DNA from 3 places in the Allobosea sp. 05T438 genome. Region 1 is predicted to be linked to each of the others. Evidence: riboswitches for the same ligand, from Rfam matches in the RefSeq annotation. Region 1 holds a riboswitch; each other region holds the start of a gene.
The links. A riboswitch is a leader RNA that binds a small molecule or an ion and turns the genes downstream of it on or off. The one in region 1 is predicted to bind cobalamin.
Positions count from the first base shown of each region.

Region 2: linked by a shared signal. The riboswitch ahead of AC1DIN_RS17370 (ABC transporter substrate-binding protein) and the one ahead of AC1DIN_RS10965 (TonB-dependent receptor plug domain-containing protein) in region 1 are both predicted to bind cobalamin.
Region 3: linked by a shared signal. The riboswitch ahead of AC1DIN_RS17665 (CbtB domain-containing protein) and the one ahead of AC1DIN_RS10965 (TonB-dependent receptor plug domain-containing protein) in region 1 are both predicted to bind cobalamin.

Region 1 is NZ_JBFTKQ010000004.1:61,770-65,032, reverse strand. Features, by position in the region: gene AC1DIN_RS10965 (TonB-dependent receptor plug domain-containing protein) at 1-1,368, opposite strand, end outside; cobalamin riboswitch at 1,458-1,656, opposite strand; gene AC1DIN_RS10960 (TonB-dependent hemoglobin/transferrin/lactoferrin family receptor) at 2,101-3,263, shown strand, end outside.
Region 2 is NZ_JBFTKQ010000008.1:84,628-87,890, reverse strand. Features, by position in the region: gene AC1DIN_RS17380 ((R)-mandelonitrile lyase) at 1-308, shown strand, start outside; gene AC1DIN_RS17375 (1-aminocyclopropane-1-carboxylate deaminase/D-cysteine desulfhydrase) at 335-1,336, shown strand; cobalamin riboswitch at 1,414-1,623, shown strand; gene AC1DIN_RS17370 (ABC transporter substrate-binding protein) at 1,896-2,927, shown strand; gene AC1DIN_RS17365 (FecCD family ABC transporter permease) at 2,924-3,263, shown strand, end outside.
Region 3 is NZ_JBFTKQ010000008.1:142,686-145,948, reverse strand. Features, by position in the region: gene cobO (cob(I)yrinic acid a,c-diamide adenosyltransferase) at 1-427, opposite strand, end outside; gene cobU (bifunctional adenosylcobinamide kinase/adenosylcobinamide-phosphate guanylyltransferase) at 427-945, opposite strand; cobalamin riboswitch at 1,058-1,257, shown strand; gene AC1DIN_RS17665 (CbtB domain-containing protein) at 1,294-1,470, shown strand; gene AC1DIN_RS17660 (CbtA family protein) at 1,483-2,223, shown strand; gene AC1DIN_RS17655 (DUF1636 family protein) at 2,232-2,621, shown strand; gene cobW (cobalamin biosynthesis protein CobW) at 2,626-3,263, shown strand, end outside.

The sequences.
Region 1 (3,263 bases):
GTCGACGAAGAGCTCGTTGAGCGTCGGCGCCTTGAAACCGGTGCCGTAGCTCGCCTTCAGCTTCGTCTCCGTGCCGGGAATGATGACGGCCGGCGCGATGCGGTAAGTGGTGTGGCCGCCATAGCTGTCGTCGTCGTCGCGGCGGATGTTGGCCACGAGGAAGAAGCGGTCCTCGATATTGCCCTGGTACTCGAGGAAGCCGGCCTTGTTGCCGTTGGAGGCGACGAGGCTGGTGGTGTCGAGCCGCTCGCGCTCGTATTGCAGGCCCATGAGCAGATTGTGGCCCTTGGCGATCTCGAGATTGCCGCGCCAGTCCAGCTTGGTGCGCTCGCCCAGATTCTCGCTGGGCAGGCCGGGAATGCCGGTCGTGCCGTTGGCCGTCCGCGTCGCCCGGTCCTGGTTGGTGTAGGAGACGCCGAAGGTGTTGACGAAGCGCCCGCCGAACGGATCCCACACAACCTCGCCGCGGGTGAAGGACTGGGCGTAGTTCTGCAGCGAGCGATAGGGCGCAGGCCGGCTCGGGAAGCCGGTGTCGCTGGTGAATCGCAACTGCCCGTCCTGATAGCGGCCGATCCAGTTCAGCGTCAGCGTGTCGCTGAGAGCGACGCCGACGCGGCCGGAATAGCTGTAGTTGTCGAAGGCGTTGGGGTTGATGCGCCGGCCCGGCGGGACGAGGTTCGGCGGCGTCACAGGGGTCGAGTCCGAGCGGAAGTGGGCCACGTTGAAGGCGTAGTTGAAGCGGTCGTTGCCGCCGCCGAAGCCGGCCGACTGGTTGAAGGTGCCGTGGGAGCCGGCTTCGATGCGCGCGGTCGCCTTTGGTGAACCCTCGCCGCGCTTTGTCGTGATCGAGATCACGCCGCCGAGGGCGTTGGCGCCGTAGAGGCCGCTCTGCGGGCCGCGCAGCACCTCGATGCGCTCGATATCGTCGGTCAGCATCGAGCCGAAATCGAAGGAGCGGTTGGGCGTCGAGGGGTCGTTGGCCTCGATGCCGTCAATCAGCACCTTGACGTGGTTCGAGTTGGTGCCGCGCATGAAGACCGAGGTCTGGCCGCCCGGCCCGCCGGTCTGCACGATGTTGAGGCCGGGCACGGTGGCGAGCGCCTGCGGCAGGGTGCGGCGCTGCTGCTGCTCGATGTCCTTCGCCGTGATGACGGTGACCGAGCTTGCGATCTCGCGGGCCGGCGTCGGCGTGCCGGTGGCGCTGACGACGATCTCGTCGAGGGCGAGAGGGCCGGCGTCACTTTGCGCCAGGGCAGGGACAGAGCAGGCGAGGGCGAGTAGGGAGGCGGACAGCAGCAGGCGGCCGCGTCCTGCGGCCGGGAAGAAGACGTTCACGATGGAGACCTCGGGCGTTGACGTCAGTGGCACGTCACCGCGAACGCGATCTCCCATCGGCCGCGCGAGAGGCGGCAAACAGTCAAATCAGCGATCGGCGCACCCCGTCCGAACGTGTTCGCGTGTGACCACGGCTGACGGCAGGTCTCCTGGCTCGCGGGTCGGTGCCTTTGCGCCGCCTTCCCAGGTCCGAGGCCCCAGTGGCGTGTGGCGAAAGGCTCGCCGCTTACAGTTGCGGGGGCAGCCGCGGCATGGGGCAAAACTCCGCCCGCACCGCGTTCCCTTTTGATCCCGTGAGGGAACCGTCGCGGCGAGGATTAGGGCGAAAAAGTGGCGGCGTCAAACCGCGCCGATCGCGCAGCCTCATGCGACCGCTGGATACGCTTGGTCTCGGAGTGTGCTCCAGGGGCGGCGGCCGCAAGACCCCAAGCCAAGCTTCGCCCGCCCGTGCAGCCGGGCGAACGCTGAGCTTTCTGGCCAGCTTCTGGCGCTCAGATGGCCCGCTTTGGGGCGTTTCAGCGGGACGCATTGGCCTGCGGCGGAGAGATGGGTCAGGTTCAATCGATTGCGCGCGAATAACGAATTAAATTGAGATCAAGATGGTTCTGAATCATTGTTATAATTCCAATTTACCCATTATATTACTCAGATATCAATTTAGATCTGAATGTATTGTATTTATAATCGAAAATTTGTGTTCAAATGTTAGTTGCGAATCTTTTCTTTAAGAAATAAATCGTCCCCAATTCAAATTGGGACGAAATTATGAATAACAATTCTAAGCTATATATTGCTGTATATTTCCTGTCCTCCACCGCATTGACGGGCGCGTATGCCCAGTCGGCGCCGGTTGCTCCGGGCGGTGCCGAACCGATTTCCCTCGACCAGATCACCGTGACGGCGACCCGCAGCGAAAAGCAGGCTCTCGACGTGCCCGGGACCGTCAACGTCATCACGCGGCAGGACATGGAGCAGCGGATCACCCGCGATACCCAGGATCTCGTGCGCTACGAGCCCGGAGTCATCGTCAACCGCCAGACCACGGCGACCGATCCCTTCGGCAACTATGGCGGCTTCACCATCCGCGGCGTCGGCGGCAACCGCGTGCAGATGCAGGTCGACGGTTCGCGCGTGATCGAGCGCATCACCGACGGCAACCGCGACTTCGTCGACCTGCCTTTCCTCAAGAGCGTCGAGATCGTGCGCGGCCCGGGCACGGTGCTGTGGGGCGCCGATGCGCTGGGCGGCATCGTCGCCTATCGCACGCTCGATCCGCAGGACCTGCTGAAGGGCCGCACCGACAAGCCCTGGGCGGTGAAGCTCGACACCAGCTACGACAGCCTGGACCGCTCCTTCGTCAAGACGGGCATCGCCGCCTACAGCTTCTCGCCCGCCCTCGAAGCGATCATCGGCGTGAGCCAGCGCAACGCGCAGGAAGCCAAGCTCGGCAATGCCCGCGCCGATGGCGGCCGCTGGGGCTGCCCGGTGCCGACCCTGCGCTTCCTCGGCTGCAATCTGCTCAACCCGCTCGATACCGAGGTCTGGAACGCTTTCGGCAAGATCGTATTCAAGCCGACGCCCGATCACACCTTCAAGTTGACCGGCGAATACTTCGACAGCGAATCCACTGTGAACCAGCTCTACAACTACAACGTCGTGAGCCTGGGTATCCGCAACGGACCGAACATTCGCGATCAGATCAAGTCGCGCAAGCGCCTGGCGCTCGAGCATGAGTGGAATGTCGGCGCAAGCTTCCTCGACTCGCTGCGCTGGCAAGCCTCTTTCACACCCCAGAGCCGCACCTTCATCACCAACAACCTGCAGACGCTCGCCAATGGTCAGCAGCGCTTCACGCGCGGCCTGCTTGACTATACCGAGCAATTCTCGCAGCTCGACGTCCAGGCGAAGTCGAGCTTCGCGCTGGGGTC
Region 2 (3,263 bases), on a different contig from region 1:
ACCCGCACGCACCGGAACGTGTGCAGGGCGCGAGTGTCACCTTCGAGCCGGGAGCGCGGACGGCCTGGCATACGCATCCGCTCGGCCAGACGCTGATCGTCGTCAGCGGGGTCGGCCGGGTGCAGCGCTGGGGAGGGCCGATCGAGGAGATCCGGCCCGGCGACGTGGTCTGGTTCCCGCCCGGCGAGAAGCACTGGCACGGTGCCGGCCCGTATACCGGGATGACCCATATCGCCGTCCAGGAAGCCAAGGACGGCAAGGTCGTGGATTGGCTGGAGCAGGTCTCCGACGGCCAGTATGGCGGCTGATACCCGCCTGACGAGAGCGAGCGACGATGCCTGAGCTTTCCAGCCTCCTGCGGGAGCCGCGTCACGTTCTGCTCGAAACCGCGACGCCGCTCCAGAGACTGCGCCGGTTCGAGGCGAAGCTCGATCGACCCGGCGTCTATGCCAAGCGCGACGATCTCATGCCGATCGCGCTCGGCGGCAACAAGCTGCGCAGCCTCGAATACTGGCTGGGCGCGGCGTTGGAGAAGGGGGCCGACATCCTTCTGGTCGGCGGCGGCGCCAGCTCCAATCTCTGCCGCCTGACAGCCGCGGCAGCCTCGCTGGTCGGGCTCGATTGCCTCGTCCTGCACAACGCGCCCGACACGCCGGAGAACCGCCAGGCCTCCTTCCTGAACCGGTTGTTCGGCGCCGAGCTGCGCTTCCTTGGCTCGGTCGATGAAAGCCAGCGCAATGCGGCGCTTGCGGAGGCGGCCGTGGACCTCGCGCGGCAGGGCCGCACGCCGTACATCGTCGGCGATTCCGTGCTGGGTGCGATGGGCTACGTCCGCGCCGCCTTGGAACTGCATGAACAGTCGCAGCAGCAGGAGGCGCCGATCCGGCATGTCTTCCTCGCCGGCTCGATGGGGCCGACCGAAGCCGGCTTCATCTTCGGCAATGCCCTGCTCGGCCATCCCTTCCAGATCCACCTCGTCAGCGTCGAATACGAGCGGGACGAATTGGCCGGCCATGTCGGGCGGATCTATGAGGGCCTGCGGGAGCGGACGGGGCTCGATGTCGCCGCATGGGAGCAGGCACCGCCGCATTATCACATGGACCATCTCGGTGGCGGTTGGGGTGTCCCAACGCCCGCCTCGGAAGCCGCCATCCTGAGCTTTGCGCGCACCGAGGGCATCCTGATCGAGCACGTCTATACGGCGAAGACCTGCGCCGGCTTCCTCGAACAGCTCGCCAACGGAGGGATCCCGAGCAGCGAGCCCGCCTGTGTTCTCCATACGGGCGGCACCGCCGCGCTCTTCTCGCAATTCGGCCTGTTTCGAACGCTGAGCTAGAGCACGCGCGATCGGGTTCAAACCCGACCGGATCCGGCTCTGGCGCCTGCCCGCTTGACGAGCCCCGGCACCGCTCTATGGTGCCGGTCGATCGAGGTTCTCCGGGTTTCGCCCGGAGCTAAGAGGGAATTCGGTGAGGCGCGTCCCGCGCCAATGCCGAGGCTGCCCCCGCAACTGTAAGCGGCGAGCCCTCCGTCCATCGTCCACTGGCGCCCTGCGCCGGGAAGGCCGGGCGGATCAGGCGTCGACCCGCGAGCCAGGAGACCTGCCGCGATCGCAAGGCGTCTTTCGGGCGGGGTGTTCCGGAGGGGTGCGCGTCGGCGGCCGGCTCCAGATCCGCGCCACCGGCCGTGTCCTGCGAGCTCCCCCGCCCTCATCTCGGGGAGCGATGAATTCCATGTCGATGATCTTTGGCCGGTCTGCAGCGAAGGCCGCGGCACGCTTGACGCGGTCGCGTCGTGCGATCTATGAGAAATGCAACATTGTTACATTTTTTGGACCTTGCGCCGAAGCCTTCCGGTTTCGCCGACGCGGTGTCCAGCTCAGCCCGGTTGCCTCCATGCGTCCCGCCTTTTCGTTGCTGCCCGCCCTCTTCGCCGCCGCAGCCGGCGCTGCCCTGTTCACCGCGCCAGCCGCGGCCGGGCCGACGCAATATCCGCTGACGCTGGAGAATTGCCGGGAGACCATCACCTTCAACGCCGCGCCCAAGCGGGTCGTCGCGATCGGCCAAACCCAGACGGAAATCCTCTATGCGCTCGGCCTCGGCGACCGGGTGGTCGGCACCGCCGTCTGGTTCTCGCCCGTCGCCAAGCCCTACGAGGCCGCCAACGCCAAGGTGAAGCGCCTGGCCGACAACGACCCGAGCTTCGAGGCCGTGGTCGGGCAGGAGCCCGATCTCGTCACCGCAATGTTCGAATGGCATCTCGGGCCGAACGGCATCGTCGGCAAGCGCGACCAGTTCCATAAGGTGAAGGTGCCGACCTATGTCTCGCCGACCGATTGCGTCGGCAAGGACAATTCCGGCCCCGGCGACGGCGTGCGCACGCAGATGTTCTCGATGGAGCTGGTCTATCGCAACATCCGCGAATTCGGGCAGATCTTCGACGTCAGCGACCGCGCCGAGACGCTCGTCGCGGAACTGAAGGCTCGTGAGGACAAGGCGGTCGAGCAGGTCGCAAAGCTGAAGGCGCAGGACGTCCCCGTCGTCGTCTGGTTCTCCAGCAAGGACATCAAGGGTGACGGCTTCATGGCCGGCAGGAACGGCGTGCCCGCCTACATCCTGTCCAAGCTCGGGGCGCGCAACATCATCGCCACCAATGAGGAATGGCCGCTGGTCGGGTGGGAGAGCATCGCCGCCGCCAACCCGGCCGTGATCGTCACCGTAAAGATGGACCGGCGCCGCTTCCCGGCTGATGACATCGAGAAGAAGCTCGCATTCCTGAAGACCGACCCCGTCGCCAGCAAGCTCGACGCGGTGAAGAACAACCGCGTCGTGATCATCGACGTGGGTGCGACCCGTGCGGGGCTCGACACCGTCGACGGCATCGAGACGCTCGCCAAGGCGATCGCCAGCTTCGGCCTCGCGCCTTGAGCCACGCCGCCCACGGCCCGAACTGGCCGGCGCGGATCGGCCTCGCGCTCCTGTCGCTGCTGGCGCTCACCGTCTCGGTGGCGCTGGCGGTGACGATCGGCGAGATGGCGATCCCGTTCGACGTCGCGCTCAAGGCACTCGGCAACGGGCTGTTCGATCTCGGCCTGCCGGTGGGCGCGATCCAGCAGGGCGTCATCTTCGACTACCGCTTGAGCCGGGCGCTGATGGCGGGGCTGTGCGGCGGGGCGCTGGCGCTGTCGGGCGTGATCCTGCAGGCGCTGCTGCGCAATCCGCTGGCCGAGCCCTATATCCTCGGTATCTCGGCCGGCGCCTCCA
Region 3 (3,263 bases), on a different contig from region 1:
AGTCGTAGCGCAGGGCGATGTTGAGCTCGTCGAGCACGAGCAGCCGGATCTCAGGATCGGCCATCAGCTCCCCAGCCTTGGCGAAGGCGCGCTCGGCGGCGGCGATGTCGCGCGCCTTGTTCTGCGTCTCCCAGGTGAAGCCCTCGCCCATGCTGTGCCAGCGGACCTGATCGCCGAAGGCCTCGAGCGCCTTGCGCTCGCCGGTCGACCAGGCGCCCTTGATGAACTGCACCACGCCGATGCGCCAGCCATGGCCGAGTGCGCGCAGGATCAGCCCGAAGGCTGCCGTCGACTTGCCCTTGCCGGGGCCGGTGTTGACGATGAGCAGCCCCTTCTCGACCGTCTTGGAGGCGACCTCGGCGTCCTGCACCGCCTTGCGCTTCTCCATCTTCGCCTTGTGGCGGGCGGCGTCTTCGGTGTCCGTCATCATTTCACCTGCATCGGCAATCCGGCAACCATGAAGACCACGCGGCCGGCGCGCGCGGCAAGCGCCTGGTGCAATCGCCCGGCCTCGTCGCGGAAGCGGCGGGCGAGCGCATTATCCGGCACGATGCCGAGGCCGACCTCGTTGCCGACCAGCACGAGCGGGCCAAAAACCCGCTCGCAGGTGGAGATGAGAGCCGTCGTGGCAGCGACGGTGTCGCGCTCGGCCAGGATGAGGTTGGTCAGCCAGAGCGTCAGGCAATCGACGAGAACCGGCCGACCGGCCGGCATCGCGGCGATCGCCTCGGGAAGGTCGAGCGGAGCATCGACCGTTTCCCAGCCGGACGGCCTGCGCGCCCGGTGGGTGGCGATCCGCTCCCGCATCTCGTCGTCATAGGCCTGAGCGGTGGCAATATAGGCCCAGGGCGCGGGCAGCGTTTCGACCAGCCCTTCGGCATAGCGGCTCTTGCCCGAGCGGGCGCCGCCCAGGACGAGGGTGAGATGACGCATTTCCGTGGGCATAACATTCGCCATGTTCACGAGCCCCATCGCGCGAAGCGCCGCTAAACGGCTCTCCGAGATGAAGGTTCGCAAGGAGTAGAGCCTCTGCATTGCACAGCCGCCCGACGAAGGCTAATGATCGTCGCTGACGGTGCCTCCGCGAGGAGGTGAAAAGGGAACGCGGTGCGGGCTTGCTCTGCCCAATGCCGCGGCTGCCCCCGCAACTGTAAGCGGATGTCCTTCGCCATCGGCCACTGGAGCGTTCACTCCGGGAAGGCGGCACAGGGCGCCAAATCCGTGAGCCAGGAGACCTGCCGTCGACCCGCAAAGATCCAACCGGCTGCCGGCGGGGCGGCCACGGAGAGCCTTATGAACACTGCTTCGGTTTCCACTACCCAGCTCAGCGTCTCGGAACGCGTCAAGGCGGTCGCCGCCGCGCTCGTGATCGGCGTCGCGCTGATCTACACGACCGGCTTCGCGGCCTCGACCGACGTCCACAACGCCGCGCACGACACCCGTCACGGCCTCGCCTTTCCCTGCCACTGAGGGAAAGCAACCATGGTTACGCGTGTTCTCACGGTCAGCATTCTGGCCGGGCTTCTGGCTGGGCTGATCGTCGCCGCCCTCCAGCATGTCACCACCACCCCGCTGATCCTCAAGGCCGAGACCTATGAGGCGGCGCTCGCGCTGAAGGCGCCGACGCTCGCCGCTTTCGACGGCGAGGCGAAACTCATCCTCGCGCACGGCCCCGCCGGCGATGCGCCCGGCCACGAGCATGCCGAGTGGAAGCCGCAGGACGGCCTCCAGCGCACGCTCTTCACCAGCGCGGTGACGATCGCGACGGCCATCGGCTTCGCGGCGCTGCTGCTCGCGGGCATGATCGCGGCCGGCGACACGATCGACCAGCGCAGCGCCCTGGTCTGGGGAGCCTGCGGCTTCCTCGCGCTCGGTCTCGCACCGGCGATGGGGCTCGCTCCGGAATTGCCGGGCGCGGCGTCCGCAGCGCTGGAACAGAGGCAGTTCTGGTGGCTCACGACCGCTATCGCGACGGCGCTCGGCCTCTTCCTGTTCCTGCGCTTCGAACAACCCTGGCTCAAGCTCCTGGCCGCCGTCGTGATTCTGCTGCCGCATGTCATCGGCGCCCCGCATCCGGCCTCGCCGGAGAGCAAGGTGCCGGCCGAGGTCGCGGCTCATTTCGCGGCCCTCTCCCTCGGCATCCAGGCCGCACTCTGGCTCGCGACCGCCTTCATGGTCGGCGTGCTCTGGCCCTGGGCGAGCCGCCGGGCCGCTGAAGCCTGAGGCGAGCCATGTCCGAGGGCGACCTTACGATCCATGTCTGCACGGCCTGCCGCCGCGCCCGCGCCGATCTGCCGGAGGGTTACGACCAGCCGGGACTGGCGCTCGCGGAACGCCTCGCCGCGCAGCTTAAAGCCAAGGGCAGCACGATCCCCGTGCTGCCCGTCGAGTGCCTCTGCGTCTGCAAGCGGCCCTGCACCATCGCGCTCTGCGCCGACGGCAAATGGACCTATCTGATCGGCGACCTCGACACGCAAACCCATCTCGACGAGATCGTCGGCGCGGCGGAGGCCTATGCCGCCAGCGCCAACGGCATCGTTCCCTGGAAAGAGCGGCCGCAGTCCTTCCGCAAGGGCGTGGTCGCGCGCGTGCCGCCTTTGCCGGCGCGCCAGCAAGGATGACATCATGAACGCTCCGCAGACCGCAAATCTCGGCAAGACGCCGTGCACGATCATCACCGGCTTCCTCGGCGCCGGTAAGACGACGCTGGTGCGCCACCTCCTCGAGAACGCTGAGGGCAAGAAGCTCGCCGTGCTCGTCAACGAGTTCGGCGACCTCGGCTTCGACGGCGAATTCCTGAAAGGCTGCGGCATCGCCATCTGCAGCGACGAGGACGTGGTCGAGCTGCCGAACGGCTGCATCTGCTGCACCGTCGCCGACGATTTCGTGCCGGCGCTGGAGAAGCTCCTGAACCGGCCGAACCCGCCCGAGCACATCCTGATCGAGACCTCCGGCCTCGCCCTGCCGAAGCCGCTGGTGCAGGCCTTCAACTGGCCAGCGATCCGTGCCCGAGTCACCGTCGACGGCGTCATCGCCGTGGTCGACGGCCCGGCCGTGGCCGAGGGCCTGTTCGCCGATGATCCCGAGGCGCTCGCCGCGCAGAAGGCGGCCGACGCGTCCGTCGATCACGACAACCCGCTGGAAGAGGTGTTCGAGGACCAGATCCTCTGTGCCGACCTGATCCTGCTGAACAAGAGCGACCTCGTCGACGAGGCCGGCCGGGCGCGGGTCAAGGCCGAGATCGCCGCGCACCTGCCCAAGGC